DNA from 4 places in the Serratia sp. PL7 genome. Region 1 is predicted to be linked to each of the others. Evidence: riboswitches for the same ligand, from Rfam matches in the RefSeq annotation. Region 1 holds a riboswitch; each other region holds the start of a gene.
What was found. A riboswitch is a leader RNA that binds a small molecule or an ion and turns the genes downstream of it on or off. The one in region 1 is predicted to bind fluoride.

Region 1 (7,293 bases):
CGTAGAGAATAAACCCTCTAAATCCATCCTTGCCTTTGTTTTACCCTGTATTTATTACCTCTCCTATTCCTCACGATCTGTAATTAGCAATAAAAAACATCATAAAATGTTTTTTAAAACAGTGAGTTATAAAAATACGCATATTTTGGACATTGCCATCATGAATAAATTTTTAAAAACCCTATTTTTAATAGGTACCATTCTTTTAGTTAACAATATGGTGAGCGCTTCTATGAGAGGAGTGTCAAACCATCATCCCACCCATACAAAAACCGCAATTAAAAGACTAGGTAGATTATCTTTTAGAGTATCAACAAATAGACGAAACCATTGTTTAGTTTGTTAATATTACCATTAGGCATTACATCATGGTGATATCAACAAAAAACATTTCCCACCATAGAACGTTTAGTTATATCTAAGGAGTGTATTTTGAAAATTAAAAAAACATGCTATGCTTTGCTTTTCCTCATTGCTCCACTATCTGCACTTGCAGGGCAAGAGTTATCTTTAAATTCTGGAGTTACTTATATAGAAGGTAATGATGCAGGTGGTCATATACAAATAGGGTATCAATATGGTTTTACAAAAAACCTGGGCATTTATACTGGCTATGCCTATGGACATGCTAGCCTAGCTGGCGATACAGCCCTAATTATTTCAGATGGTTACGCTCATCCTGAAAATATAACCTATCATACAATTCCGCTCGCCTTGCAAGCCACGCTGCCTTTGGGGCATCATTCACTCTATATTCGAGCAGGCACTAACCTTTATCATGAAGATAATACTATTGAGAGTAAAAACGGACTTGGCCTTTATGGCGCCGTTGGGTGGAAATATTATTTTGGTGATGAGCAAAATTGGAATATCGGCTTATCTTATCAACGGATGAAAATGCACAATTACAATGCAAACATAGGGACGTTTGATATAGGATATGGCTTTTAGTGATTAATCGGATATTATTCCATCACTGGAGCACTCCCAATTCTACAGACTGCTTCTGTCCTCACGATGAGGCCTTTTCGAAGGCCTCTTGACAGATGCCGCTGTGATAACGGTGGCGCCGGGTCCGGTTGTAGAGTACTTCAATGTAGTCGTGAAACGTAATTCAGAATAATAAAATTCACCTAGAATTCAAAGTAGTGAAGCTTTAAACGATTTTCTGAATGTCAGGAAAAAATGATCACGATCAAAGTAGGCGGCATTTTTGTTGCACAGATTATAATTTTGCCCTATGCTTTTTTTCAAGGTGATGGTGTTCCACCTTTCCCAACCGCCGGACTGTCCAGTTCGGATGATGACGCCTGATATACATTTTTGCTTTTATCCTTAGGCACGTATGTCAGGTACACTTATGAAAAAAAATCATCTTTTACCTTTGATCTTTCTTGCGTCTGATACCTCAGAGGAGACGCTGAAATGATCTATGTCTTTGGCCATCAGAATCCCGACAGCGACAGCATCTGCAGCGCGCTCATTACAGCAGACTGGCTGACAAATCTCGGCAAGCGCGCGACTCCTTTTAGGCTCGGTGACATTACACCTGAAACGGCGTTTATTCTGCAGCAGGCCGGAGTAGCCCCTCCCCCCTTGCTCGACGGAGACCTCAGTGGCAAACAGGTATGGCTGGTCGACTTTACCGATCTGGAACAGGGCCCTTCCTCACTTGCCGACGGCAACATTGTTGGCATCATAGACCATCACCGGCTGGGCACGGTTATGACACAGGATCCTCCGGATGTTTGGATACGTTCCTACGGCTGCTGTGCCACGGTGATCTGGCAAATCCTTACCCTTGAAAATCCTCAGCCGATCTCTTCATCTCAAGCCATCCTGATGTTAGGAGCGATACTGAGTGATACTGTTGCGCTCACATCACCTACCACTACAGCTCATGACATCGCTGCCGTGCAGTCATTATTCTCCATAAGCCAACTCAATTATGACTCTTTCGTGAAAGAGTTGCTGATCGCGAAAACAGATATTGGGGGGCAAACACCAGACTCACTTCTTAAGAAAGACGCCAAGCGCTACCGGATTAACGCCCAGTCGGTGCTGCTTTCTCAAATCGAAGTCGCCAGCATGTCAGCAGTAGATGCAATGCTCGCTGACCTACTTATCGCATTAACAAAAGAGTGTCAGTCCGGCGATTTTGACATTGCGATGTTGGCTGTCACGGACATCTTTAAGAAAAACACAACGATATATTTCTCAGAAAATAATGCGCTCAATCTAACGTGTCTGTCTCTTCCAGGCATTATAAGCAGGAAAAAAGAGATACTGCCGTGGCTGACGGATACTTTCTCAACCTCCTCGAGGTAGTCAATGCAAATGTATAAACATGCTCTGTTAATGCTCAGCGATGAAACCGACGGCCAGTTTCTGCTTCAAAGTGTCGCCAGGAGTTTTCATGAACAAGGGACGGCGATCACCCTTGGACACCTCACTTCAAATCTTCAAGAGTTAGACATTACCTCAGACTCTTTAACGAAAGACCGGCAGTCTGCTGAAATTATTGCGGCAAAAGCAATGCTTAGTCGGTTAGTGAAGACAGTCAATTTTCCCGTGGATGTGAAAGAGATAGTGACGATCAGCCGCTTTAAAGACCTAGAGGCCTACGTCGCCGATGCGGGTGTAGATCTGGTCATTATGGGACATAAAAACAGACTTTTCGGGATGCTCTCTTCCCATTCAATTGAATTCGTCAACCATCTGACCGTTGACGTGTTGATTAAGCATATTGCAACCAACTGATATTAGAGGTTTATATGAGCTTTATTATTGAAACAATCCATGCCCGTGAAATCCTGGACTCTCGGGGTAACCCAACCCTGGAAGTCGATGTTTCAACCCAATGCGGTACTGTTGCAAGAGCCTCCGTCCCCTCCGGAGCAAGTACCGGTTCGCGAGAGGCTATAGAGCGCCGCGATGGTGATAAAACGCGCTTCGGCGGGAAAGGTGTCCTCAATGCGATCAAAAGCGTTAACACTGAGATTCATAACAGCCTTAAAGGGCATGATGTACGCGATCAGCGCGGCATCGATAACATTATGATTGCCCTGGATGGGACGGATAATAAAGCGCGCCTGGGGGCAAATGCTATTTTGGGCGTTTCATTGGCCGTATCACGGCTCGCCGCTCAACTATCTCATACGCCTTTGTACCGCTATCTTGGTGGGATTGGGGCAAATCTGCTGCCGGTGCCTTGCATGAATATCATCAATGGGGGCGTTCATGCCCGCGGTCAGGGGGCTGACTTTCAGGAATATATGATTGCGCCTTACGGCGCACCAACGTTCAGGGAGGCCATGCGTTGGGGTAGTGAAGTATACCAGTCGCTTCGTCAGGTTCTTCTTGAAATGGGCCTGTCAACCGGTGTGGGCGATGAAGGAGGTTTTGCTCCGGCAGTTTCTTCAAATCGTGAACCGCTGGAACTGATTGTCCTTGCCATAGAGAGAGCTGGGTTCCGCCCTAATGAAGATATCGTTATCTGTATGGACCCAGCCTCCAGTGAGTTTTATCGAAACGGAAAATATCATCTGCGTACGGAGAATGCCGAGCTGACCTCGCAGGAGATGGCGGACTACTACCAGATGCTGGTTAAAACCTTCCCGATTGTCCTTATTGAAGATGGCCTCGCGGAAGATGACTGGGCAGGATGGAAAATTCTGCATGATCGATTGGGAGATCAGATTGAACTGGTTGGTGACGATCTGTTTGTGACCAATGTGAAGTATATACAGCGCGGGATTGATGAAAATCTTGCGAATGCTGCATTGATTAAACTCAATCAGATTGGCTCCCTGAGTGAAACCTTTGATGCGGTTCAGCTCTGCCATGACAACAACTGGGGTGCCTTTATCTCACACCGCAGCGGAGAGACGATCGACAGCTTTATCGCCGATATGACAGTGGCTATGCGTGCAGGTCATCTCAAAACAGGAGCCCCGTGCCGGGGTGAGCGTATCGAAAAATACAACCAGCTCATGCGAATTGAGGATGAGTTGGGTTCGTCAGCACAGTTTGCAGGAAAGTCAGCCTTTAAATAACCTATTATGGCAATAACCCTGGCGAACCGCCGGGGTTATTAATGGATATATATTTATTCTTTCTATGCTTACACCTGCGATGCAAAGCTTGATTGTCATAAACAGGAAAGCAAACTGACCAAAGCTACTGAATATCGGGCACATGCCCCCAGAAGCGGAGATTTCCCTTGCAGTGAGCCGTGTATCATAAGCAGAAAATAGTCCCTGAGTCTGGTAATCTACCAGGCTTGAGTTCCTTGGTTTTAAGCCTTCCGGCTAACTAGCTAGGGTACAGCAAGACACTAATTCAGGATTATGTGATTGATTATAGGGATATAAAAGTATGATTGCCGAACATACCGCGTTTTTCGCCAGCCCCTCCAAGCGATGTGATGATGTGTCAGCCATCGAGCGTAGAATAGCGACAAAGACGCTCTACTTATTGCTTTCTCCCGTTTTCACACTTGTTTTCATTGCATCTCTGGCTACGCCAACCCTATTTTTTATCGAGGGTGACACCTTTCTACTTGGTGTTTTATTTTTATTAATCCTTCTCCCCCTGAATTATTTATTCTTTAAAAGAATTAGCGACAACTTAAAATTAAAGCATGGAGAGGTATACTTTAACGTCACCTCTCAAGGTGTTTTTTATACGCGATACAACGATCTGTCAGGCGGTGTAAGTCATTATCAGCTACTATGGCCAGAAGTCACTGGCTCGTTAGAGGACGGCACCAAGGCCACGATTGGCTTTCGTAATACGGGCTATAAAAACAACACTAAAAACCTGGTTATCTACACCGTAAACCAATCCGGTGAAACGAAAGAAAATTTAGTCCCGGTGCATGAAATAAAGAAATTCAAGCATCACTGGGACATTACACGTGCAATACTGATGCAGATTGCCTCGCTGCAACGGCCTGAGCTGGTGATTTCTGAGGAGGTTTTCTATGACTTCAGTGTTAACCCCTCGACGTTTCAGTTTCAGAAGAAAAGCCTTCGAAGAAGGCTGGCAAACTTCGTTGGGATCACTACGTCACTTATCCTTATATGCGGGGCCTTGTATGGTGCATCTATAGGGCTTACAACGATTGAAATAAGTGGCTTCTGGTTTGCGATGTCTCTGGTGATTTTGTTTTTGGTTATGATATTAATCATCGCGTTCACCGTGGTGATCTTTGATCGCATCCCTTTCTTTAGGAATAGCTTTCCAGCGTATACTTTAGTTGCGTACAGAGCTGATTAAGAGCCATCAGGCGTTGCCATCAACGTGAGCGCTCCGTAGTATGGACCAGCTGATTTAAAGGATAGAGAACTTTTAAGGGGTGGTAACCATGCGTTTTTTGGCTTTGCTTTGTTTTTCTCTCCTTTCGTTTGCTGCACTCCCACAGCCCGCCTCGGCCATTGAAAATCCCAGTGCCTTTTTAGCACGGATTTATGCCACCTATAGCCATGATGAGGTTACAGCCGCATTCATCGGCGAAACAGGCCCGAAGCGGATTGCCTCAAAGAAATTCATCGCTGTGTTGGCAGAGGATCAGGCGCTAACCTTACCTGGCGATATGGGCTATCTTGACGCCGACCCGATCTGCCAGTGTCAGGATTATCAGAACCTGGTGGTGACGGATATCAATATTCTCTCTAACGATAATAAAAAATCGCATGCCACAGTCACCTTTCGCGCTTTTAGAGATAGCAACCTCACGACAACCACCGAGTTTGATTTAGTGGCTGAGAATGGGCAGTGGTTTATTGACGATATTTTTGATACCAATCAGCAGAGTGTTCGTCATGCTATTGATGCCAATAATAAAGCCCTGCGTATAAAGGGGGAAACATTGCCATAATCGCTAGTTGCCTTTGTCATTTGAGGGCTCACTGCGAACGCCTGACGCTATCGTGCCCTGTGCTTTTTCATCGCGCCATTGCTTGCGCAAAGAAAACATTTTCTCTAGGGCACGTCGTATGGTAGTTATCCAACCGGCCGGCCGGGGATCCGCCAACATGCTTAATGCACGTGCATAGTCAAGCACCAGCCCTGGTGTCCAGGCCATCGTTTTTGCACGTTTACGTATTTGTACCGCCACCCATAATTCCGGCGTCGTGAGAATTTTACTCAACACCCACCAGTGGCCACGTTGCCCCCATATTTTACTCACTACGCCTTCCAGCGCCGCTTCAAGACCCCGTGCCACACTGCTTGAGCAGTTACGATAGGTGAGATTATAAGTATTGTCTTCACGATAAACTTCCCAGAACCGTTTCAGACGTTCAGCATCGTAGTTCCTGATCCGCACACGCTGGGTTGAAGGACACCATGCACCTGACTCAGTCACATAATCCGGTTGGAATTTCCCTTTAACATTATTGTCTGCGGTTGCCCGCAGCAAGCGGGTAAATTGATCTGGCGACCGGTCAATATCGACTGCGGGATACAGACTGATATAAATGCCTTCCGGAGATTCTAGTGCAGCATGACCAGTAGAAATCACCCCATCTTTATCCACCGCAGCAATATAACGATCAATAACAGGATGAGGTACCGTTGCACTCTTCGAGGATCCCACAGGAGTCCAGACATGTATGGTCAATGCAGGTTCATCATCATCCGGAGGACCTTCCCATTCAGTTACCAAAGGCGTGGTTATTGCGCTACTGGCTTCCTCTGCGGCCTTATTACCCAAAACTGCGGGGTTGACCTCCAGCTTTTTGACGCGCATCGCCAGCATAACCATATTCCACCCACCAAACATCAACCCCAGTCCTAAACAATAAGGTACGGTGCCGACATAATGGGTCGGATAGGGTTGAAAGAAGAAAATAGCTAACATAACTTCCAATACACCGCCAGCCACCACCAACTTCCAGTTTTTATAGCGCACGACCCCAGCGGAGACGATTTGCAGTAGCCCATCGGCCAAAAACAAAGTGCCAAAAATCATCGATAAAATAAAATGGCCATGGTGTTGCCCACTCAATATCAATATTGCGGCCAGTGAAAATGCACCTCCTTTTACGTAACGCAAGGTACGTTGCCCGCCGATGCCGGTATGTGCGACCATCAACGTTGCCAGTCCCTCTACCAACAACAGGAAAGCGAAGGGATGCAAAGGGAAATAAATCGCGTCATCCAACGCATCGATGAAAACGATTAAACCCGCTAACACGCCTAACCAACCGGCAATCATCAATCCTCGCCAGCGGTTACGCAAATAATCAACCCCAAGTAAAATCATTACCAACCGAACCATGCCTTATC
Region 2 (7,293 bases), on a different contig from region 1:
GCGGCGTATTCTGTTGGAATCCGGCGTGGCGGGATTATGCCGCGCAAAAAATGAAAAACAGGCCGGTGCGTGGCCGGCCGGCAAAGCTTAGCGGTGTTTAAAGGCGGAACGCCCGGCATACACCGCCGCGGCGCCCAATTGGTCTTCGATGCGCATCAGCTGATTGTATTTTTCGATCCGTTCGCCGCGGCTCGGTGCGCCGGTTTTCAGATGGCCGGCTCGCATCGCGACCGTCATATCGGCGATAAAGCTGTCGACGGTTTCGCCGCTGCGGTGTGAGATAAAGGTGCCCCAGCCGTTTGCCTGGCAAAGCTGCACGGCGGCGAAGGTTTCGCTCAGGGTACCGATCTGGTTCAGTTTGATCAGCGCCGCATTGGCCAACTTTTCATCAATCCCGCGCTGGATGTATTTCACGTTGGTGACGAACAGATCGTCACCGACCAGTTCCACCTGATCGCCCAGGGCGTCGCTGAGAATGCGCCAGCCCGCCCAGTCGTCCTCGGCCAAACCGTCTTCAATCAGCACGATGGGAAAATCTTGCACCAGCCGCTGGTAATAGGCCGTCATCTGTTCGGCATCCAGTTCAGCGTTTTCGCTGCGCAGGCGGTATTTGCCGTTGGCATAGAATTCACTCGAGGCCGGGTCCATGCAAATGGCGATATCGTCTCCCGGTTGATAACCGGCTTTCTCTATCGCCTGTACGATCAGCTCCAGCGGTTGTCGGTTCGAGGCAACCGCCGGCGCAAAACCGCCTTCGTCGCCAACGCCGACCGACAGGCCTTTCTCCAACAGAATTTGGCGCAGCGCCTGATAAACTTCACTGCCCCAGCGCACGGCCTCGCGCAGCGACGGCGCGCCCAGCGGCGCTATCATAAATTCCTGAAAGTCCGCACCTTGCCAGCGGGCATGCACGCCGCCGTTGATGATATTCATGCAGGGCACCGGCAGCAGGTTGGCGCCGAGACCGCCCAGATAACGATACAGCGGCAGCTGCGACAATTGCGCCGCGAGGCGGGCGGCGGCCAGAGAAACGCCGAGCAGGGCGTTGGCCCCCAATCGGCTCTTGTTCTCGCTGCCGTCCAGTGCGATCAACCGGCGGTCAATCTCCCCTTGTTGGCGTACATCCACCCCGCGCAGCGCTTCATTGATCGCCGTTTTGACGCTTTGCACCGCTTCCTGAACGCCTTTACCGCCGTAACGGTGCGGATCGCCGTCGCGGTGTTCCACCGCCTCGCGTGAACCGGTGCTGGCGCCGGAGGGAACCGAAGCCCGTGCCACGACGCCCGCCGCAGTCATTTCAACTTCGACGGTGGGGTTGCCGCGCGAATCCAGGATCTCTCTGGCGGTTACGTTTTCAATTTCATAGCTCATGGATGATCACCTCATTCTAGGGAGTGGGCACGTGCTTTATCAGCACGTCGATCGACAAATGGTTAATGAACTCGAAGCCGAAGGAGGCAAAGACGCCGAACGGACGGTTCTGATGGCCTAGCAGCAACAGATCGACGCCTTCACGGGCAATCAGGGCCTCGATGTCTTTGAAGCGGTGAATACTGACAATTGCGCGCACCTCCAGGGGGATTGTGCAGTCTTCCACCAGCCGGCTGAGCATGGCTTTGGCAGCGATCACCTCGCTGGACTGGCGATCTTTGGTTTGTGCATCGCTGAGGTAGTCCAGCTCGGCATAGTCGGCGCTGATGTGCGCCACGGTAATGCGCGTATTCATCTGCTGATTGAGGCGTTCGGCATGGCGTAACAGCAGCCGGCCGTCGCGTTCATCCTGCACCAGCAGTAAAGCATGTTGATAGAGCGACATGACTTATCTCCCTGCGTTAGCAATCTGTAGGGTTAACCACGGTAAAACCTCTTTTTTCCGGCTCGTCATGCCGGGCAGCGACACCTGCCGAATGGCGAGCACCCGGTTCGACGAGAAATACAGGGTAGAGCGGTGGCGGGTGATATCGGTAACCAGCAGCGCGGCCATCTCCAGCCCGGCCTCCTGCTTAGCCTGATCGAGCGCCTGTTGCAGCGCGGGCAACAGCGGATCGATATCGCTCATAGCCCGCACTTCTATCTGCGACAGCAGCAGCGAGACGCTATGGATGCGGTAATTCTTAGCGTCACGGTGCAGCAACTGCGGGGCGGATTGCCCCGAAAGATCGGTTTTGGCGGCAAGCAATCCGGCGATGAAGGCGTCATAGTCAACGTGAGAGATTGCGCATAACCGCGCGACCGCCACCCGATCCTGTTCGGTGGTGGTCGGTGCGCTCAGCGCAACGGTATCGCTCAAAATCGCGCCCAGCAGCAGCGTGGCCTGGGCGGAAGAAAGCGGCATCGGCGTATCTGACGTCAGTATGGACAGGATCACGGTGGCGCAACAGCCAACGGCGCGGATCCAGACATCGGGCGGGTTGCGGGTGATCAAGGTGCCCAGCCGGTGATGATCGATAACGCCGACCACATCGCTGTCGGGCAATGAGGCCGGCCCTTGTTCGACGTCGGTAAAATCCACCAGCCAGACTTTGCGGTCACGGAGATCGTCTGTCAGCAGCGCAGGTGTTTGTACGCCGGCGGCGGCCAGTATGTAGCGGGTTTCCGGCGTCAATTCGCCAAGGCGGAAAGCGACGGCCGGTTTGCCGAGGTGATTGAGCCAGTCCGCGACCACCAGCGCGCTGCAGATGCTGTCGCTGTCGGGATTTTTATGGCCGAAAACGTACAGCGGCATTTCCCGCACGGCGAGATCAGGCTGGGATGGAAAAGGGGTAAGACGTGAGATTTCATTCATAGCGACTCCTGACATACCTGCCTAAAAAATAAAGCGAAGTTGTATATCAGGCGTCATCATCCGGTTCGAGCGAACGCGGCGGTTGGGAAAGGTGGAACACCATCACCTTGTGAACGACTGTAGCGCAGCGCGGTGGCAAACGCAACGCCCGGCAAAGCTGGCGAGAATGCGCAATCGGATTGATACTGAGTGAGTCTATGATGGACAAGGATATTTGCCGCTAACCGACGGATAGGCTGAACGGAATCACGCAGGCTGGCTGCGCCGGATCCGTGGGTGACACAATGGGAGACAACATGCTTGAACCCTGCTTCCCCGAAAACGAAGCCGAACGTCTGTCGGTACTGAACTCGCTGAACGTGCTGGATTCGAACTCGGTGGAAAAACTGGATCGTATTACACGGCTGGCGGCGAAATACTTCGGCGTCACCATTGCGCTGGTGTCATTGATCGACCGGGATCGCCAATGGTTTCTATCGCGCTACGGTCTGGATGTCCGGGAAACGCCGCGTAACATCTCATTTTGTGGCCATGCGATCTTGCAACGTGAAGCGCTGGTGGTGCCCGATACCGCCAACGACCCGCGTTTTTTCGACAATCCGCTGGTGATCGGCGGGCCGCGAATCGGTTTCTACGTTGGGCAACCGCTGCTGTCGCTCGACGGTTTGCCGCTCGGCACCCTGTGCATTATCGACAGCCAGCCGCAGCCGTTTTCTCCGGAACAGGTGGCCGACCTGCACGACTTCGCCGCCGTGGTGGAAGAGTACCTGCAGAGCATTGAACGCCATGTCTATACCGAAAACCTGAAGTCCAACCTGCAACGCTCGGAAGCCTTGTTCGAACAGACCTTCGCCCAGGCGGCGGTAGGGATGGCGCTGGTGTCACTGCAGGGGTATTGGCTGCGGGTCAATCCGCGCATCTGCGAAATGTTGCACTATTCCGAGCGCGAGCTGATGGATCGCACCTTTCAGGACATTACCTATCCGCTCGATCTCAACACCGATCTGGAAAAACTGCAGCAACTGCTGAGAAACGAGATCAGTACTTACTCGCTGGAGAAACGCTATTTCCGTGCCGATGGCTCGATCGTCTGGGTGCAGCTGACGGTGGCGTTAAACCGGCTGCCTAACGGCAAACCGGATCATTTCATCTCGGTTATCGTCGATATCAGCGAGCGCAAGGCGGCGGAGGCCGATCTGTTCTCTCTGCAACACGAGCTGGAACAACGCGTCGAAATCCGCACGCGGGAGCTGAACGTGGTCGTCAAGAAACTCAACGAAGAGATTGAAACCCGGGTACTCGCCGAATATCAGCTCAGCACGGAGAAGGAACGCCTGCGGGCCATTACTGACAACATGCCGGCGTTGATCAGCCAAATCGACGGTAATGAACGCTACCTGTTCGCTAACAGCGCCTATAAAACCTGGTTTGGCCTGGAAGAAAGCCGCCTTAGAGGAATGACGGTGCGCGATTTTATGGGGGAGAACGTTTATCAGATAGCGAAACCGATGATAGACAGGGCCCTGGCGGGGGAAATGGTGAGCTTCGAAAATGAGCTCCAGACCCAGAAGGGGTTGCTGATGATCCACACTACGCTGGTGCCGTGCGAGGCTCAGGGGTTTTACATTCTGTCCATGGACATTACCGAGTTGAAGCGCCTGCAGCAACGGCTGGAGTACGATGCTACGCACGACATGCTGACTGGGTTGACCAACCGCCGCGCTTTTCTGCGTCGGTTGTCCAGCACGGTGCAGGCCTGTTGCGAACAGCGGCAAATGGCGCTGGTGTTCATCGATCTCGATGGTTTCAAAGCCCTCAATGACAGCTATGGCCATGACTTCGGCGATCTGATCCTCAAGACGTTCGCCAGGTTGCTCAGCGCCTGCGCCGGCGAGCGCCATAGCGTTTCGCGCCTGGCCGGTGACGAATTCACGGTCATCCTGTGGCCGTTGGCGGAACCGCAGCGCGAGGTCAGCGAATTTTGCGAAAACGTGTTGGCGCGGCTGGCTGATATTTCGCAGATCGGGCAGCAGACGGTGAGCCTGTCCGCCAGCCTGGGGGCGGCGATTTCCTCACACACTGACGTGACGGAGGAGATGCTGTTGACCCGCGCCGACGGCGCGATGTATCAGGCGAAATCGGCCGGTAAGGGCACTTATGCCATCTGCGAGTTATGAGCGTGAAACGGTGACCGTCTCAGGGTAAGCTGTTTTCTTCTTTCCTGTGAGCAGAACTCCGGACTGACTGCATGGCGTCTAATCATCAACACAAAGACTGGCTGGAACTGCGGCGCGATGACGAAACCGGCATCGAAAGCGTCAATGCCCACTTTCAGGGGCATGCCTACGATCCCCACGATCATGACGAAATGCTGGTGGGCGTGACGCAGCAAGGTTTACAACGTTTCAACTGTCATCGTTCCTTGCATACCAGCCGGCCGGGACGTGCCATGCTGATCGAGCCGGGCGCGGTGCACGATGGTCATGCGCCGCAGGCCGAAGGGTTTACCTATGCCATGCTTTATCTGCCGCAGCATTGGGTTTCCGATGCGATGAACCGCCGCGGATTAGGGGACGTTTCTGTGCTGGAAGGCGCCTTCCACAGCACGTTGACCGACGATCCGATGCTGGCGACCGCGATACAACAGGCTTTTTTTGCGTTGCATCAGGGGGAAGGCCGGCTGGCGCGCGATCAAAGCCTGGATCAACTGCTGACGCTTTTGGCGCGGCATATACGCGTCAGGCCAACGTCCCAAAGCGATGATGCTTTGATTGTGATGAATCGCTTACGAGACTACCTGCACGAGCACATGGCGGGTAACCCCAGCCTGGATGAACTTGCGCTTCAGTGCGGCCTGGACCGCTTCCGCCTGACTCGCCAGTTCACCCGGGCCTTCGGCCAGTCGCCGCATGCTTACCTGGTCCGGCTGAGGCTGCGGGCTGCACGCTTGTTGTTGGCGCAGGGGGAAGAACCGGCGTAGGTCGCGATGCAGGTGGGCTTTGCCGATCAGAGCCACTTGGGCCGCTGGTTCCAGCGCGCCTACCGTTTATCGCCGGTGGCCTATCAACGTCAGTGCACAAACGTTCTATACCGCTGATTCGCCCATCGCCGATGATGCGCTTTTATTTTAAGAGCACAACGGAGTAGAGCGAAACATGTTTGATACCAAGATAGCGTTTATCGTACGCGACGATCTGCAGACCTGGCAGCGGCTGAATGTGGTGGCCTTTCTGGCGACGGGCATCGCCGCCGCCGCCCCGGAAATCATCGGCGAGTGTTATGTGGATGCGCAAGGCAGACGCTACGGCGGCATTTCCGGGCAGCCGATGCTGATTTTTGCCGCGGATCTGCCGGGCCTGCAAAAGGTGCATCGCAAAGGGCTGGAGCGGGAATTGACGTTGGTTCCCTATGTGCACGCCATGTTTGCGACCGGGCACGATGCAGCCAACCGGCAGGTTTTTCTCGCTGAAGACGCGGACAATCTGGATTTGGTCGGCCTGGCGTTGCGCGGGCCGAAGAAAGCGGTGGATAAGGCGATAAAAGGCCTGACGCTCCACGCCTGAGAATGTCTTTGCCTGGTTTACCGACTGGACGCGCGAAACGCTCGCGCATGTCCAGGAGGGTGACGCGTTTCCGATACGGCGCTTACGCCTGGAACGTTTGCAGCCAGGCGGCGAATTGGCTCACGACCTCATCGTCCCGATCGCGCAGCAGCAGGGAATAAACGCCGGTTCGGATAGTCAACGCTGGGAAAGGCGACACCAGCCGGCCAGACGACAGATGTTTGGCGCAGAACAGGTAAGGCACGACGGCCAGTCCCAGGCCGTCTTCGGCCGCCTGAATGGCGGCGAAGGTATGGTCGAGCGTCAGCGGCGGCGGCGAGGCGTCCAGCGCCGTCGGATAGGTATTCAACCAGCTGTGCCATAAATCCTCACGGGCGCGGATGCGAATGGCGGTATGCTCGGCCAGATTGTCTGGCGCGCTGATCGGCATGGTGCGCAAATAGCTCTGGCTGCAGACCAGCAGGCTGTCTTCCTGCAAAAAAGGGATCGCTTTCAGTCCGGAGAAGTGCGCGGGATCGCGCCGGATCGCCAGGTCAAACGGCATATTGCGATCGACGGCCCCAGTGGCGGTGGTGATATCAATCGCGACCTCCGGATGAATCTCGTTGAACGCTGCCAATTTCGGCATCAGCCAGTGCATGGTGAACGTCGGCAGGCTGTGTACCACCAGCCGCTGCCGGCCGGCGCTCGCTTTCAGTGCGCTTTCCGCCGAAAACAATTCGCTTATCACTCGGGACGCAGTGCGGGAAAAATTCTCGCCGGCCTGCGTCAGCCGCACGGACTTGTGTCCGCGATAAAACAGTTTGAGCTGCAGCTGTTCTTCCAGGCTGCGGATGTGGCGACTGACCGCGCCGGTGGTGAGAAACAGCTCATCCGCAGCGGCGCTGAAGCTGCCGAGACGGGCGGCGGCTTCGAAAGCGGACAGGTGCGGCAGGGAGTGAATTT
Region 3 (7,293 bases), on a different contig from region 1:
CAATTTAGACTAAGCTGTTAACAACTACTTTCGTTAAAGGGATGAGTCTGGCGAACAGGGTTTTAAATTTTCAGCGGCGAATTAAGCTAATAAGACAAGATAAGGTTTTTGATTGATTTAATTGACCATTTTAATGGGCGTTGTGGTTCGTTGTAACTTTTTTTGGGGAAAGAAAGCATGCTTATAGTCAGTGTTGTTATTATTGCCTCGCAGGTTGTTTCATGAGCGTAGAAATACAGGCAAAACAGCGTTTGCCGGCCACGGTTCTGCTGGTCAATGTATTTTTACTGGCCTACCTGCTTTCCTTGTTTGGCATTTTTACTCGCCCGTTAGGATCGCTCTCCCTGTTTTGGCCAGTGAATGCCATTTTGCTTGGCTTGATGCTGCGTAAACCTGGCTATGCGACGATGTTGGGATGGGTTGGAACCTACCTTGGCATGATCGCCGCCGATCTGAGCACCGGCGAAAACTGGCCACTGGCACTTTGGCTAAATGCCTGCAATATGGCGCTGATTGCCACCGGCTATGCCGTGATGTCGATGCTGCCCAAGTCTCAACGGCGTATGGGCAAGCCCCAGGCAATTTTATATATGTTTACCGCCTGTCTGCTTGGGGCCGCGCTGTCGGCAACGCTGTCGGTGTTGCGCACTGACAGTCAATACAACAATACGCTGATCATTGCCTGGATGTCCTGGTTTAGCGAACAGTTCTCTACCAACCTGTTAATCCTGCCGGTCTTGCTGGCTGCACCACGCTTGAAGCAATTGCTGAGCCTGCAGTTTGGCTGGCAATGGCGTTCCAGTCTGCCTTTGCTGGCGTTGTTGCTCTCGTTGGTGCTTAGCGTGTATATCGGTGGACCGGGCGCGATAGCGTTCCCCATCCCTGCACTGCTATGGTGCGCCGTGCGTTATCATTTATTTACCGTCACCTTGCTGACGTTTCTCACCGGCGTGACGGAGATTGTCAGCATTTCTGCCAATCTGATGCTGTATCAAACACCAGGAGCGCGAGGGGCGGTCATGGATAGCCTGATGTCAGCACGTTTGGGGATTGCCATGTTGGTGATGGGGCCGCTGATTTTATCCAGCTCGATTGCCGTTAGCCGTAAACTGCTGCGCCGGCTGGAGCACAGTGCGAACCACGACTTCCTTACCGGTACACTGGCGCGTAGTGCTTTAACACGCAAAGGCAGGGAGTTGCTGGAACAGAAGCAGCGTACGAAGGAGGCGGTGTCGCTGTTGTTAATCGATATCGATCACTTCAAACTGATCAATGATACCCATGGCCATGCCATTGGTGACCATGTTTTGGCGGCATTCGCCCATATTTTGCGGCGTGAGCTACGCCATGACCAGTTATTTGGCCGTCTGGGAGGCGAAGAGTTTGCCATTATGCTGCCGCGGGCGCTGGGGACGCAGGCGGTGGCCCTGGGGGAACATTTGCGCCAGCGGATAGAAAGCGCCGAATTAAACCCCAATGGCAAGGCACCATTGCGGATCACAATTAGTGTGGGCGTGGCGAGTTTGGCAATGAATGAGAATAAGTCACTGGAACAGCTGATGAATATGGCGGATATTGCGCTTTATCGCGCCAAGTCTCAAGGCCGCAACTGTGTCGAATCGTTTAACATGGTCAGCGGCAGCAGCCTCAACCATGTCATATTCAAATAGCATTTTAGCCCTGCTTTGGCGTGAATTGCGTGCCACAGTTTGGGCAAATCAGGGTGCTGAGTTTACGCAGTTTTGAACATTGCTGTTCGGTAACATAAGCACACTTCGGGCAGGCAATTTGAGTGGTACGGTTATTGTAACCTTTAACGCTGGTGGATTCAGACATGTTGCGTACCTGTGTCAGGTGAAAACCCACGCTAACACAGGTGCCATCAAATAGCTTTGAATGTTTTCAGGAGCTATAGAGTCTTCAACGCCTGCACGGTTTCATCGATATCGATTTCATGCTCAGAGAAGACGTGAGTCGCGTTCTGGAAGGTGGTAACTGACAGCATACGCAGCGTTTCCGTGGCGGTTTGTGGCGCTTCGGCTACTTGCGGACGGATTCGGTTCATCAGTAATCCAACGGACAACACGGTGTTCTCTTTATCGACCTCCACCTTGACCGGTACTTCTTTGGTGAAGGTATCGAAGGACTTGATGCTGGAGATTTTGATTCTCTCGTTGGCGATGGTGATGTACTTGCTTGGTGCCTGTACCTTTACCGCATAGGCCGATGGCCCTTTGGTATTGTTGGTTGGCTCAAAGGTTACCAGCGCGTTTTTCTTAATCAGCTCTGGGTTTTGCACTTTAATCACGTGAAAATAACGATTTTCCCCGTTCTCGTCGGTGATAAAACCGAAGCCTTTGTCTTCAAAAAAAGTCGTTATCTTGCCGTTCATGGTCATTCTCATCAGGTCGTTCGTAACAGCGCTAATGATAACGCGTAATGCTGTGCAGTGACAGGGGGCGGAGTTCCATCAGCATGACGAAAGCTTAAAAGCGGTGGGTTGAGGGGCAATAATGGGACATGGAGAGGGTTAATCGGTTACTCAACGGTTTTTTGGCGGATTGGGCTGCCTTGGGCATCACTGGTAACCGCAGACATCAATTTACATGGCAAATAACCAACTTTTTCACTTTTTATCGATTTTATGTGATCTGTGTTGTGGACAAAATCCCGTCTAATTGCTGTACTGTATTGGACACACATTTTGTGTCTTACATTCACGTTAAAGGTAAGTTTGATGTCTAAGATTAAAGGTAGCGTTAAGTGGTTTAATGAATCTAAAGGTTTCGGTTTCATTACTCCAGAAGATGGTAGCAAGGACGTTTTCGTTCACTTCTCTGCCATCGCTAGCAATGGTTTCAAAACTCTTGCTGAAGGCCAGCGTGTAGAATTTGAAATCACGAACGGTGCCAAAGGGCCATCTGCTGCTAACGTTATCGCTATCTAAGCTACAGTAGCCAAAATTGTTAAAACCCGCTCCATGAGCGGGTTTTTTATGCTTGTTTTTCAGGCCGGGAGTGGTTAAGGGAACAGGTAAACCTTGATGAAGGCCAGGACGATCAGCACGCACGTCAGGGTGACAATCCATTCGGTAGTGGTTTTTGGCAGGTTAAACATTCAATTCCTCACTCAGCCCAAGATACTGAGCGAGGATTATCCCGATAGCAGATTAAGAAAACATTAAGCCCCGAGACTTTAATGGCCGTACAACGTTCTAACCAGCACAAAGGCTAACAACGTCATCGTCAGCGAACCCACCAGGTTGAGCAGCATATTGGCGATAGCCCAGACAACGCGCCCGTCCTGCAACAGATAAACCACTTCGAGTGAAAAGGTAGAGAAGGTGGTCAGCCCGCCGCAAAAGCCGGTAGTGATCAGCAGTTTCCAAACCGGATCAATGTGCGTCATGCGGATAAACAGCGCCAGAGCCAGCCCGATGATAAACCCCCCCACCAGGTTTACGGTCAAAGTGCCCAATGGAATATGCGGATGTAGAGGGTTGAGCTTAAGGCTTACTGCCCAGCGCAATACGCTACCCAAACCACCGCCAATAAACACAGCCAGTAAAGAACTCCACATGGTGATAAACCCTATTCTAAAGATGGAAGATGCTCAGAAAGGTTCAGGCAAGCGCCTACGCACCTCTCTGAGAGGTTACGTAGACATCATCAGCCTGTGAAAGGCGGTTATGGAGGAATGTCATCTCCGTTTGTTGGCACGAAGCAATCGCGCGCGGCAGATTTTACACCCTGTCGCTGTGGTTTTGCTAGCTGGATGGGTATTGCTAACAATTCTGCAATCGCTGTTCCCCCCAACCCTCCCCAAAAAGGGCAGGGAGCCAGTCAGGTGTTGTAGCCCGGCGCAGGAACATACGGTCCTCCTCTGCTTTGGGAGAGGGCTAGGCGGCGGAACAGACGAAAACCTGATTACGTTATCAACTTATCCACCAATCAAGTTATTAGCTTAATAAACTAGTGGGTTGGCATTGATGTTCGGCCCGCTCCTGCCTGTTGCGGCCATTATTTTTTGCTCGATATAGGGCGATATCGGCGGCCTTCAACCACTCCTGGTAGCCGGGCATCTCGGGCTGGTAATCGGCGATCCCGGCGCTGATATTCAATTTTAACCCAGGGGCTTCACGGAAGACGACTTCGTTCAGACTCTCCTGAATGCGGTTGAGCGCCAGGCTGGCCTGTTCGGCACTGGTATTTGGCAACACTGCGCCAAACTCGTCACCGCCGTAGCGGCCAACGATATCCACCGCCCGCAACCCTAGCACCAACTCTTCCGCCAGAACGATCAGCGCTTCATCCCCCAGCCCATGGCCAAAGGTGTCATTGATGTTTTTGAAATGGTCAATATCCATCAGGATCAGCGTAGCCGTATGATTATAGCGTCGGCAGCTGTCAAACTCATTGTGCAGCAGGTGTTCCCAATGGCGGCGGTTAAATACGCCGGTCAAGCCATCACGTGTGCTGATACGCAATAACTCCTGTTGCTTTTCTGCCAGCCTCTTGGCGGTTTGGTAGGTCACGTAGCCAAGGAAGACTGGGTAGATGAAGATCATCGGCAGACAAAGATAAACCTGCTGCGGAGTGGATTGTGGTGTAAAGGTGAAACCCAGTATCGCACTGGTAACCAGCGCCCCGATAATTTGCGCCATCAGCCCTTTGAAATACAGAGACGGCCCACCGGAGGCGATATTGTTCATCCCCATCATTGACAGGATCACCACGGCAGGGAGCGCATTGAAACCCATGATGGCGACCCACATCCCACCTAACAGCGCATCGATGAGTAGGTTGCGGATCTCGGTAGTGTAGGGGGCTTCGCTGCGGATAGACCATTGATAAGCGATATGTGGCCAGATAAAGCCATTCACTGCCAGCAAGATCCACACGCTAGTCGGCTGGTGCTCTGGATAGAGCGCCGTAAGTACGCACAAGAAACCAATCCCCAGGCCGACAATACGTGGCAGGTAGAGGCGCCTGGCGAAGTTAAGACCTGCACGCCGGGTGTTAAAAGCCGATGTAGCTGTAGGCATCCCATGTTTCCCTGTGATGAATTATGCAGCCGGTCTGGAGCCGGAAAAGCGAATAGCTAAGAATATGCCCTATAATCTAAGCATAGAACATCTCGGGTAGATCTCACCTTGTTACAACTGGTTGTTGTTATAGTCGAAAGAAAGTCGCTAAATACCTATAGACGAAGTTTGTTCCCGCGCTGCGTCCTGCAGCCATAAATGAATAAAGAAGGTGAATATGGAAGGTATCAGTATTACCAAGCTGTTGGTAATTGCGGTGTTGATCGTGTTGCTGTTCGGCACCAGCAAACTGCGTACTCTGGGCGCGGATCTGGGGGCGGCGCTGAAAGGCTTCAAAAAAGCGGTGGGCGAAGACACCCCTCCTGCACAGAATACGGCTGAAACGCCTACGGCGCAGCAGAGCGTCGAAAAGAAAGACGTTTAACCGCCTCTGCTGTTGAGCCATAAAAAAACGGATGCCCGTAAGGACATCCGTTTTTTGGCGTTAATCATTGACGAAACGTAACAAAAGATTACCGTGGTTACTTCACTTCCAGCCCTTTGGCCTGCAAGTCCGCATGATAGGACGAGCGCACAAACGGGCCGCAGGCAGCATGGGTAAAGCCCATTGCCATCGCTTCTTCTTTCATTTCGTCAAACTCCGCCGGGCTGACATAGCGCTGCACTGGCAGATGGTGACGGCTTGGTTGCAGATACTGCCCCAGCGTCAGCATGGTTACACCGTGACGACGCAGATCGCGCATCACTTCCACGATTTCCGCATTGGTTTCCCCTAACCCCACCATCAGGCCTGATTTGGTCGGGATAGAGGGGTGAGCTTCCTTAAAGCGCTCCAGCAACTTCAATGACCACTCGTAATTAGCCCCTGGGCGTACCTGGCGATAAACACGCGGCACGTTTTCCAGGTTGTGGTTAAACACGTCTGGTGGCGTGGCAGTAAGGATTTCTAGCGCACGATCCATACGGCCACGGAAGTCTGGCACCAGGGTTTCGATCTTGATGTTCGGGCTCTTGGCGCGGATGGCAGTAATACAGTCGGCAAAATGTTGAGCGCCACCGTCACGTAAATCGTCACGGTCAACCGAAGTGATCACCACATAGCGCAATGCCATGTCGGCAATGGTTTGCCCCAGCTTTTCCGGCTCATTGGCATCGGGAGCCACCGGGCGGCCGTGGGCCACGTCGCAGAATGGACAACGGCGGGTACAGATGGCCCCCAGGATCATGAAGGTAGCGGTACCGTGGTTAAAGCACTCAGACAGGTTCGGGCATGACGCCTCTTCGCACACCGAATGCAGGCCGTTTTTACGCATTGCGGCCTTGATGCCTTGAATGCGCGTAGAGTCGGCGGGCAGCTTGATCTTCATCCACTCGGGTTTGCGTAACAACTCCTGGCGTTCGGTGACAACCGTTTTTACCGGGATCAACGCCATTTTGTCTGCATCGCGGTACTTAACGCCGCGTTCCATCTGAATCGGTTTACTCATAATCGTGCAGGTTCCAGTTACGAAGCTCGACCGTCTGGTAGCCGAGTAAATGAACAAATTCCTGTACCAGAATGGGATGCACATCGGCGATCCCGACACCTGGTGCCAGCGCGCTGACTTGTGTCATCTGCATTCCGGCATAACCGCAGGGGTTGATGCGTTGGAAAGGGGTGAGATCCATGGCGACATTCAGGGCCAGGCCATGAAATGAGCTACCTTTGCGGATCCGCAAACCTAATGAACAAATCTTTTGTTCGCCCACGTATACGCCGGGCGCATCCGGGCGCGCGCGTGATTCGATCTTGAAATGGGCGAGGGTATTAATAACGGTCTCTTCCAAGGCCGTGACGAGTTGGCGTACTCCCACTTTATTGCGTTTCAGATCCACCATCACGTACAGCACCTGCTGGCCAGGGCCATGATAGGTGACCTGGCCACCGCGATCGCTTTGGATCACCGGGATATCGCCTGGCATCAGCAGGTGCTCTGCCTTACCGGCCTGGCCTTGGGTGAACACGGCTTGATGCTGCACCAGCCACAATTCATCTAGCGTGGACTCGTCACGGTGATTGGTGAAGCTGTGCATGGCTTGGGATACAGGCTCATAGGGCTGCAACCCTAGCTGACGGAGAATGATCTTATTGTGTTGCAAGCGGGGCATCGTCAGGTTACAGAAGTGGTAAAAAACATTATACCGGGCGCTCTGGTCCGCGACCAGCATTTATCCCTGACGAACCAGGGCAACCCGGACAGCAGTGGCGC
Region 4 (7,293 bases), on a different contig from region 1:
ACGCCCGGCACGTGATGCAGATACAGCGCGAAATCTTCACCCCCCATTTGCAGCTCCGCCTCTTCGACCCGGTAGCCGGCCTCGGCGGCGACGGTTTTGCTGAACGCCGCCCAATGGGCGTCGTTGATCACCGCCGGCGGCCCCGGCTGCCAGTGGAGTTCGGCCTGCGCGCCGAGAGCGGCGGCAACGCCGTCGATCACCTGGCGAATTTTATCAGGCACCTGGCGGCGCACCGCGTCGCTGTGGGTGCGCACCGTGCCTTCCAGCTCCACGGTTTGCGGCAGCACGTTCCAGGTATTGCCGCCTTCGATGCGCGTCACGCTCACCACCAGCGATTCCAGCGAGCTGAAGCTGCGGCTGGGCAGCGTCTGCAGCGCGCCGACGATCTGGCTGGCGGTGACGATGGTATCGACGCCCTGTTCCGGTTTGGCGGCGTGGGCGCCTTTGCCGGTGATGAGGATCTGGAATCGATCGACGTTGGCGTAGAACGGCCCGGCGCGGGTGGCGAAGGTGCCGGTGGGCAGCTCCGGCGCGTTATGCAGGCCAAATACCGCCGCAACGTTATCCAGCGCGCCGGCGTCGATCAGGTGCCGGGCGCCGTTGAAGGTCTCTTCCGCCGGCTGGAAGAAGATGCGCACCGTGCCGGGCAGCTCGGCCTCACGCGCTTTGAGCAGGTGCGCGGCGCCGAGCATCACCGAGGTGTGAAAGTCGTGGCCGCAGGCGTGCATTACGCCGCTGTTTTGCGAGCTGAAGGGCACGTCGGCGATTTCGTCGATCGGCAGGGCATCAATGTCGCCGCGCAGCGCGATAATCGGCCCCTTGCCGCTGCCGATCTCCGCCACGACGCCGGTTTTCAGCGCCAGCGGCAGCAGACGGATGCCTGCCTCTTCCAGCCAGCGGGTCAGCCGGGCGGTGGTGGCGAATTCGTGATTGGAAAGTTCCGGGTTTTGGTGCAGCTCACGCCGATAGGCGATGATTTTGTCTGCCAATTGGCTGGTCATAGGCTTGGCTCACAGTGGGAAATAAACCCTAACCCTAGTGCAGGGACCGCCGAAGCAAAAAGACCATCTGGTTATATTTCATAGCGATTGCGTCTGCATGGGGGCGTCAACACAGGGGGAAGCGGGCGAGTTTGGGCGTTCGCTCGTTGTTCGCCGGCGCAGGGAGAGGTTTGGCCTGGAACGGTAACGTATCGCAACCGGTGCAATCCATTTACACCGGACAACACGGATTTTTTCACTCTTTATCGGATTTCTGTGATCGCGGTGGTGGACAAAATCCTGCCTGCTTGCTGTACTGTAATCGACACAGGTTTTGTGTCTTTCATTCACGTTAAAGGTAAGTTTGATGTCTAAGATTAAAGGTAGCGTTAAGTGGTTTAATGAATCCAAAGGCTTCGGTTTCATTACTCCGGAAGATGGTAGCAAGGACGTTTTCGTCCACTTCTCTGCCATCGTTAGCAACGGTTTCAAAACGCTTGCTGAAGGCCAGCGTGTAGAATTTGAAATCACGAACGGTGCCAAGGGCCCATCTGCCGCTAACGTTACTGCTATCTAAGCTGCGTAGCTGAATTTCTTAAAACCCGCTCATTGAGCGGGTTTTTTATTGGGCGCGTTATGCGTCGTTGCGGCGGGCCAACAGGCCGAACAGCAGGATGGCGATGGCGTAACAGCCGACGATGGTCAGCGCCATCGACAGGCCCGAGGTGCCGCCCAGCCCGGTGAGCGGCACGGCGCAGGCGCCGAGGGCGAACATGCACACGCCGATCAAGGCCGAGGCGCTGCCCGCTTTGTCTCCCTGGCTTTGCATCGCCAGCGAAGAGGCGGTCGGGCCGACGATGCCGATCACCGCTACCGAGAAGAACAGCGGCACCAGCAACACGACCAGCGGCGCATGCAGCGCGGCGGCCAACAGCAGCAACAGCGACGCGACGGCCGCCAGCGTTAACCCTCCCCTCAATACCCGGCGTTCCCCCCAACGCGAACTGAGACGGCTGGCCAGCTGTGCCGCAATGATCAAGCCGACGCCGTTAATGGCGAAGCATAGGCTGAACATCTGCGGGCTGAGGCCGTAGATCTGCTGCAAGACGAAAGGCGAGGCGCCGATATAGGCGAACATGCCGGCCATCACGAAGCCCTGTGTCAGGCACAGGCCCATGAAATAGCGCTGGGTCAGCAACCCGCCGAGCGACATCAGCATCGCCAGGATACCGCCCTGGCTGCGGCGCTCGACCGGCAGGGATTCGCGCAGCTTCAGCGCCGACAGGCTGAACAGCAGCACGGCGATGGCCGCCAGCACGCCGAAGATACCGCGCCAATTCATTACCTGCAGCATCACGCCGCCCAGCACCGGTGCGACGATCGGCGCCAGGCCGTTAACCAGCATCAGCAAGGCGAAGAAACGGGTCAGCTCATGGCCGGCGTACAGATCGCGAGCAATGGCGCGGGAAATCACCGCGCCGCCGGCACCGGCGATGCCTTGCAGCAGGCGGGCGATCAGCAGTTGGTCGATGGTGGGCGCCAGCGCACACCACAGCGAAGCGCCCAGCAGCAGGATCAGCGACAGCAGCAGCGGGCGCATACGGCCCAATTTGTCGCTGTAAGGGCCGAAAATCAGCTGGCCGACGCCCAGACCGAGCAGCCCGGTGGTCAGGCTGAGCTGCGCGGCGGCGGTGGAGGTATTCAGCTCACCCGCCATTTCCGGCAGGGCGGGCAGGTAGAGATCGGTGCACAGCGGCCCCAGCGCGGCCAGCAGGCCAAGCACGACGGCGTACACCAGACGCTGTCTGGCTAAGTGTTTGGTCATGGGAGATTAGAGTTTCCTGAACAGGTGAGAAATGGCCTGCTGATACAGATCGCGCAGCAGGGACGCATCGGCTTTTTGCGTGGTAAGGATACGGTAACCGGTGCCTTCGCTCATGACGGCGATAAATTCCACCCGCGCGGCGATCTCTTCCGCGCTGAAATGGGGATACAGCCGCTGCAGATTGTGGCACACGTGGCGAAACAGCCGCGCTTCCGCATCGCTGAGCAGTTTGGCCACCACCGGGTTGCGCGTGGCCTCGGCGGTCACTTCCAGCATCAGCATGTGATCGGTTTCGCTCTCGCCCGGCTGCTGAAACAGCGTGCGCGCCGCCAACGTACCGGCGATCAGGTTGATGTGATCGCCAAGGTTTTCCAGCCGCTGCATCTTGTTAGTGATGATGCGGTTGACGATCTCTTCGATAATCGCGTCTTTATTGGCGAAATAACGATAGATTTGACCGACGCTGAGCTGCGAGCCTTGGGCGATCTCCGCCATGCTGGCGGCGTGGAAGCCGTGGCGGCGGAAACTGATTTTCGCCGCTTCGACGATCTGATCGCGGCGCGCCTGCACCTTGGCCTGTTTACTGTCGTTGGGGGAGAGCATCTGCCCGATCCTTTGCTACGCGTGAGCCGGGTTCACATTTTTGGGTGTGAACGTTCATTCTCAATTGTAGTGTAAACGGCCGGAAAGACGCAAGATGAACGCGTGCTGCGGGTAAGGGCGCTTAAGCGAACAGGTAGGATTTGATAAAGGCGGCGACGATCAGGACGCACAGCGCAATGGCAATCGCTTCGGCGGCGGTTTTCGGCAGGCTAAACATAGCGGTTTCTCATCCAGTCAGGAGTACTGGATGAGATTATGCGCATGCAAGATTAAGGAAACATTAAGGGCTTAGCGCCCGTTGAGCCACATTACCAGCATAAAGGCCAGCAGCGTCATCGCCAGCGAGCCGGCCAGGTTGAGCAGCATGTTGGCCAGCGCCCAGCCGAAGCGGCCATCTTGCATCAGGTATACCACCTCCAGCGAAAAGGTGGAGAAGGTAGTCAGGCCGCCGCAGAACCCGGTGGTAATCAGTAATTTCCAGGTGGGATCCAGATGCGTCATGCGGGTGAAAATCGCCATCGCCAGGCCGATGATAAAACCACCGATCAGATTGACCATCAGCGTACCGAGCGGAATGTGGGCATTCAGCGGATTCATTTTCATGCTTACCGCCCAGCGCAAAACGCTGCCGACGCCGCCGCCGATAAATACGGCCAGTAAAGAACTCAACATGGGGCAACTACCTTTCAATCAGAGAAATTCACGGGACTCGGAAAGGGACAGGCGTAACGCTACGCGCCTCTCTCCGAGAGGTTACGTAGACATCATCAGCCTGTGAAGGCGGTTAGGGAGGAATGTCATCTCCAGCGTGCCGCACGGCCTTTTTTGCCGTACCCGGTGGATGTTACACCTAACGCCATCTATTTTGTAGTATCGACACTCTGCGAGGTCACCCTATGCAAATCAGAACGGCGCGCCTGAGCGATCGCCATGCTATCGCCGAATTAATGACGGCGTTGGATTATCCCGGCACCGAGGCGTTTCTGACGCAGCGCATGCAGCAACTGTTGGCGCATCCGGATGAGGCGCTGCTGGTGGCGACGGACGGGGAGCAGGTGTTGGGCGTGTTGTCGCTGCATTTCCTGCCGCAGCTGGCGTTGGCCGGCGACATTGGCCGCATCAGCTATTTTTGCGTCGATGACCGAGCGCGCGGCGCGGGCGTAGGCCGGCGGCTGCTGGCGGAGGGCGAGGCGCTGGCGCACCGTCGCGGCTGCGATCGGTTAGAGGTCCATTGCCACAGTCGCCGCGAGCGAGCGCATACGTTTTACCGGCGCGAAGGCTTTGTCGAAGCGCCGAAGTATTTTGCCAAGTTATTAAGTCAGTAAGTTACTCCCCTGGCGGCACTGCCGTTTCCAGCCGGTTGCGGCCATTATGCTTCGCCCGATAGAGCGCACCGTCGGCCGCTTTCAGCCAGTCAAGATAGCCGCCCAGCGCGGGGTGGTAGTTAGCGATGCCTGCGCTGATCTGCAGCCGCAGCTGCGGCGCCTCCTTGAAACTGACCGCGTCCAGCCGCTGCTGGATGCGGTGCAGGACGATTTCCGCCTGTTCGGCGTTAGTGTTCGGCAGCACCGCGCCAAACTCGTCGCCGCCGTAGCGCCCGACGATATCCACGTTGCGCAAGCCGATCAGCAGCTCTTCCGCCAATACCGCCAGGGCTTCATCCCCCAGCGCATGGCCGAAGGTGTCGTTGATGGTTTTGAAGCGGTCGATGTCCATCAGGATCAGCGTGGCGTTGTCCTGGTAGCGGCGGCAGCTATCGAACTGGCGATGCAGAAGATGTTCCCAGTGGCGACGGTTATATAAGCCGGTCAGCCCATCGCGGGTGCTGATGCGTTGCAGCTCCTGTTTTTTTTCCGCCAGCCGTTTGGCGGTGCGGTAGGTCACCAGCCCCAGCAACGTCGGATAAAGGTAGATCATCGGCAGGCACAGATAGACTTGCAGCGGCGTGCTGTATGGATGAAACGGGAAGCCGAGCAGCGCGCCGGTGAGCATCGCCGTGGCCAATTGAATCGCCAATCCTTTGACAAACAGCGCTTTGCCGGCCGAAGCGATGTTGTTCATGCTCATCATCGACAGGATGACGATCGCCGGCAGGGCATTGAATGCCATCATCGCTGCCCAGAAGCCGCCGAAGGCGGAGTCGATCAAGAGGTTGCGGATCTCGGCTTTGAACGGATCTTTGGCGCGGTAGGCCAGGCGATAGGCCAGATGCGGCCAGAGAAAGCCGTGAAAGGCCAGCAATAGCCAGACCGCCGCGGGCGGAGCCAAGGGATAGAGCGCGGCGCAAACGCAGATAAACCCGAGCCCCAGACCGGCGACGCGGGGCAGATAGGTGCGTTTGGCGAAGCTGAGGCCGGATTTTCGGGCATCGAAAATGGATGGGGCAATATACATCCGGCATCTCCCTGATGAGTATCACGGCAGCGTATCATGCGGGTGATAAACTAAGAATAGTCTGGGATTCACGCCGCGAGGTTGCGTGACATTCCTGCAACGGATCTCACTCTGTTACATGTTGCGGTTGTGTGAGCCGAAGGAAAGTCGCTAAATATTCGCAGGCAAGGTCAGTTTTTCTCGCTGTTCACACAGCGCTCTATGATAAGAAGGTGAGTATGGAAGGTATCAGCATTACCAAACTTCTGGTGATTGCGGTGTTGGTGATTTTACTGTTCGGCACCAGCAAACTGCGCACGCTCGGCGCCGATCTTGGCGCGGCGCTGAAAGGCTTTAAAAAAGCGGTGGGCGACGACAGCACGCCGCCGGCCGCCGGCAACAGCACCGCCGAGAGCCAGTCCGCTCAGCAGAGCGTCGAAAAGAAAGACGTTTAATTCCGTCTGACTGCTCGCAATAAAAAACGGATGCCTTGCGGACATCCGTTTTTTGGCGTTTCCGCCGTCTTTAGCGTAACAAACTATTACGCGTTATTTCACTTCCATCCCTTTGGCCTGCAGATCGGCGTGGTAAGACGAACGCACGAACGGGCCGCAGGCGGCGTGGGTGAAGCCCATCGCCATCGCTTCTTCTTTCATCTCGTCAAACTCGGCCGGGCTGACGTAGCGCTGCACCGGCAGGTGGTGACGGCTCGGCTGCAGGTACTGGCCCAGCGTCAGCATGGTCACGCCGTGGCGACGCAGATCGCGCATCACTTCAACGATTTCCGCGTTGGTTTCGCCCAGGCCGACCATCAGGCCGGATTTGGTCGGGATATCCGGGTGAGCTTCTTTAAAGCGCTCCAGCAGCTTCAGCGACCACTCATAGTTGGCGCCCGGGCGCACCTGGCGGTAGACGCGCGGCACGTTTTCCAGGTTGTGGTTAAACACGTCCGGCGGCGTGGCGGTGAGGATCTCCAGAGCGCGATCCATACGGCCGCGGAAGTCCGGCACCAGCGTTTCAATTTTGATGTTCGGACTCTTGGCGCGGATGGCCGAGATGCAGTCGGCAAAGTGCTGAGCACCGCCGTCGCGCAGGTCGTCGCGGTCAACCGAGGTGATCACCACGTAACGCAGCGCCATGTCGGCGATGGTTTGCGCCAGCTTTTCCGGCTCGTTAGCGTCTGGCGCGATCGGGCGGCCGTGGGCCACGTCGCAGAACGGGCAGCGGCGGGTGCAGATAGCGCCGAGGATCATAAAGGTGGCGGTACCGTGGTTGAAACACTCGGACAGGTTAGGGCACGAGGCTTCCTCACAGACGGAGTGCAGGCCGTTTTTACGCATCGCGGCTTTGATGCCCTGAATGCGCGTTGAGTCGGCAGGCAGTTTGATCTTCATCCACTCGGGTTTACGCAACAGCTCCTGCCGTTCGGTGACCACCGTTTTGACCGGGATCAGCGCCATTTTGTCAGCATCGCGGTATTTGACGCCGCGTTCCATCTGAATTGGTTTACTC

Region 2: it holds a riboswitch for fluoride, as region 1 does, so the genes downstream of both, N6G83_RS05810 (DHH family phosphoesterase) here and N6G83_RS38985 (manganese-dependent inorganic pyrophosphatase) in region 1, are expected to answer to the same signal.
Region 3: it holds a riboswitch for fluoride, as region 1 does, so the genes downstream of both, crcB (fluoride efflux transporter CrcB) here and N6G83_RS38985 (manganese-dependent inorganic pyrophosphatase) in region 1, are expected to answer to the same signal.
Region 4: it holds a riboswitch for fluoride, as region 1 does, so the genes downstream of both, crcB (fluoride efflux transporter CrcB) here and N6G83_RS38985 (manganese-dependent inorganic pyrophosphatase) in region 1, are expected to answer to the same signal.

The regions. Positions count from the first base shown of each region.
Region 1 is NZ_CAMFLB010000017.1:151,522-158,814, forward strand. Features, by position in the region: gene N6G83_RS38980 (outer membrane beta-barrel protein) at 433-951, shown strand; fluoride riboswitch at 1,246-1,320, shown strand; gene N6G83_RS38985 (manganese-dependent inorganic pyrophosphatase) at 1,426-2,328, shown strand; gene N6G83_RS38990 (universal stress protein) at 2,332-2,760, shown strand; gene eno (phosphopyruvate hydratase) at 2,775-4,055, shown strand; gene N6G83_RS39000 (hypothetical protein) at 4,378-5,280, shown strand; gene N6G83_RS39005 (DUF3828 domain-containing protein) at 5,369-5,881, shown strand; gene N6G83_RS39010 (HdeD family acid-resistance protein) at 5,885-7,285, opposite strand.
Region 2 is NZ_CAMFLB010000001.1:1,238,781-1,246,073, reverse strand. Features, by position in the region: gene N6G83_RS05825 (MerR family transcriptional regulator) at 1-91, shown strand, start outside; gene eno (phosphopyruvate hydratase) at 88-1,371, opposite strand; gene N6G83_RS05815 (universal stress protein) at 1,388-1,816, opposite strand; gene N6G83_RS05810 (DHH family phosphoesterase) at 1,820-2,785, opposite strand; fluoride riboswitch at 2,826-2,901, opposite strand; gene N6G83_RS05805 (diguanylate cyclase domain-containing protein) at 3,082-4,962, shown strand; partial or broken gene N6G83_RS05800 (AraC family ligand binding domain-containing protein) at 5,034-5,882, shown strand; gene N6G83_RS05795 (DUF2000 family protein) at 5,941-6,348, shown strand; gene N6G83_RS05790 (LysR substrate-binding domain-containing protein) at 6,431-7,293, opposite strand, start outside.
Region 3 is NZ_CAMFLB010000005.1:384,918-392,210, reverse strand. Features, by position in the region: gene N6G83_RS24190 (GGDEF domain-containing protein) at 222-1,670, shown strand; gene N6G83_RS24185 (YnfU family zinc-binding protein) at 1,675-1,836, opposite strand; gene N6G83_RS24180 (cold-shock protein) at 1,910-2,392, opposite strand; gene cspE (transcription antiterminator/RNA stability regulator CspE) at 2,738-2,947, shown strand; gene crcB (fluoride efflux transporter CrcB) at 3,196-3,579, opposite strand; fluoride riboswitch at 3,653-3,716, opposite strand; gene adrA (diguanylate cyclase AdrA) at 3,959-5,044, opposite strand; gene tatA (Sec-independent protein translocase subunit TatA) at 5,262-5,468, shown strand; gene lipA (lipoyl synthase) at 5,566-6,531, opposite strand; gene lipB (lipoyl(octanoyl) transferase LipB) at 6,524-7,192, opposite strand.
Region 4 is NZ_CAMFLB010000001.1:2,686,226-2,693,518, reverse strand. Features, by position in the region: gene N6G83_RS13110 (M20 peptidase aminoacylase family protein) at 1-1,001, opposite strand, end outside; gene cspE (transcription antiterminator/RNA stability regulator CspE) at 1,348-1,557, shown strand; gene N6G83_RS13100 (multidrug effflux MFS transporter) at 1,615-2,805, opposite strand; gene N6G83_RS13095 (TetR/AcrR family transcriptional regulator) at 2,812-3,408, opposite strand; gene crcB (fluoride efflux transporter CrcB) at 3,697-4,080, opposite strand; fluoride riboswitch at 4,160-4,222, opposite strand; gene N6G83_RS13085 (GNAT family N-acetyltransferase) at 4,305-4,733, shown strand; gene N6G83_RS13080 (diguanylate cyclase) at 4,735-5,802, opposite strand; gene tatA (Sec-independent protein translocase subunit TatA) at 6,021-6,236, shown strand; gene lipA (lipoyl synthase) at 6,330-7,293, opposite strand, start outside; gene lipB (lipoyl(octanoyl) transferase LipB) at 7,288-7,293, opposite strand, start outside.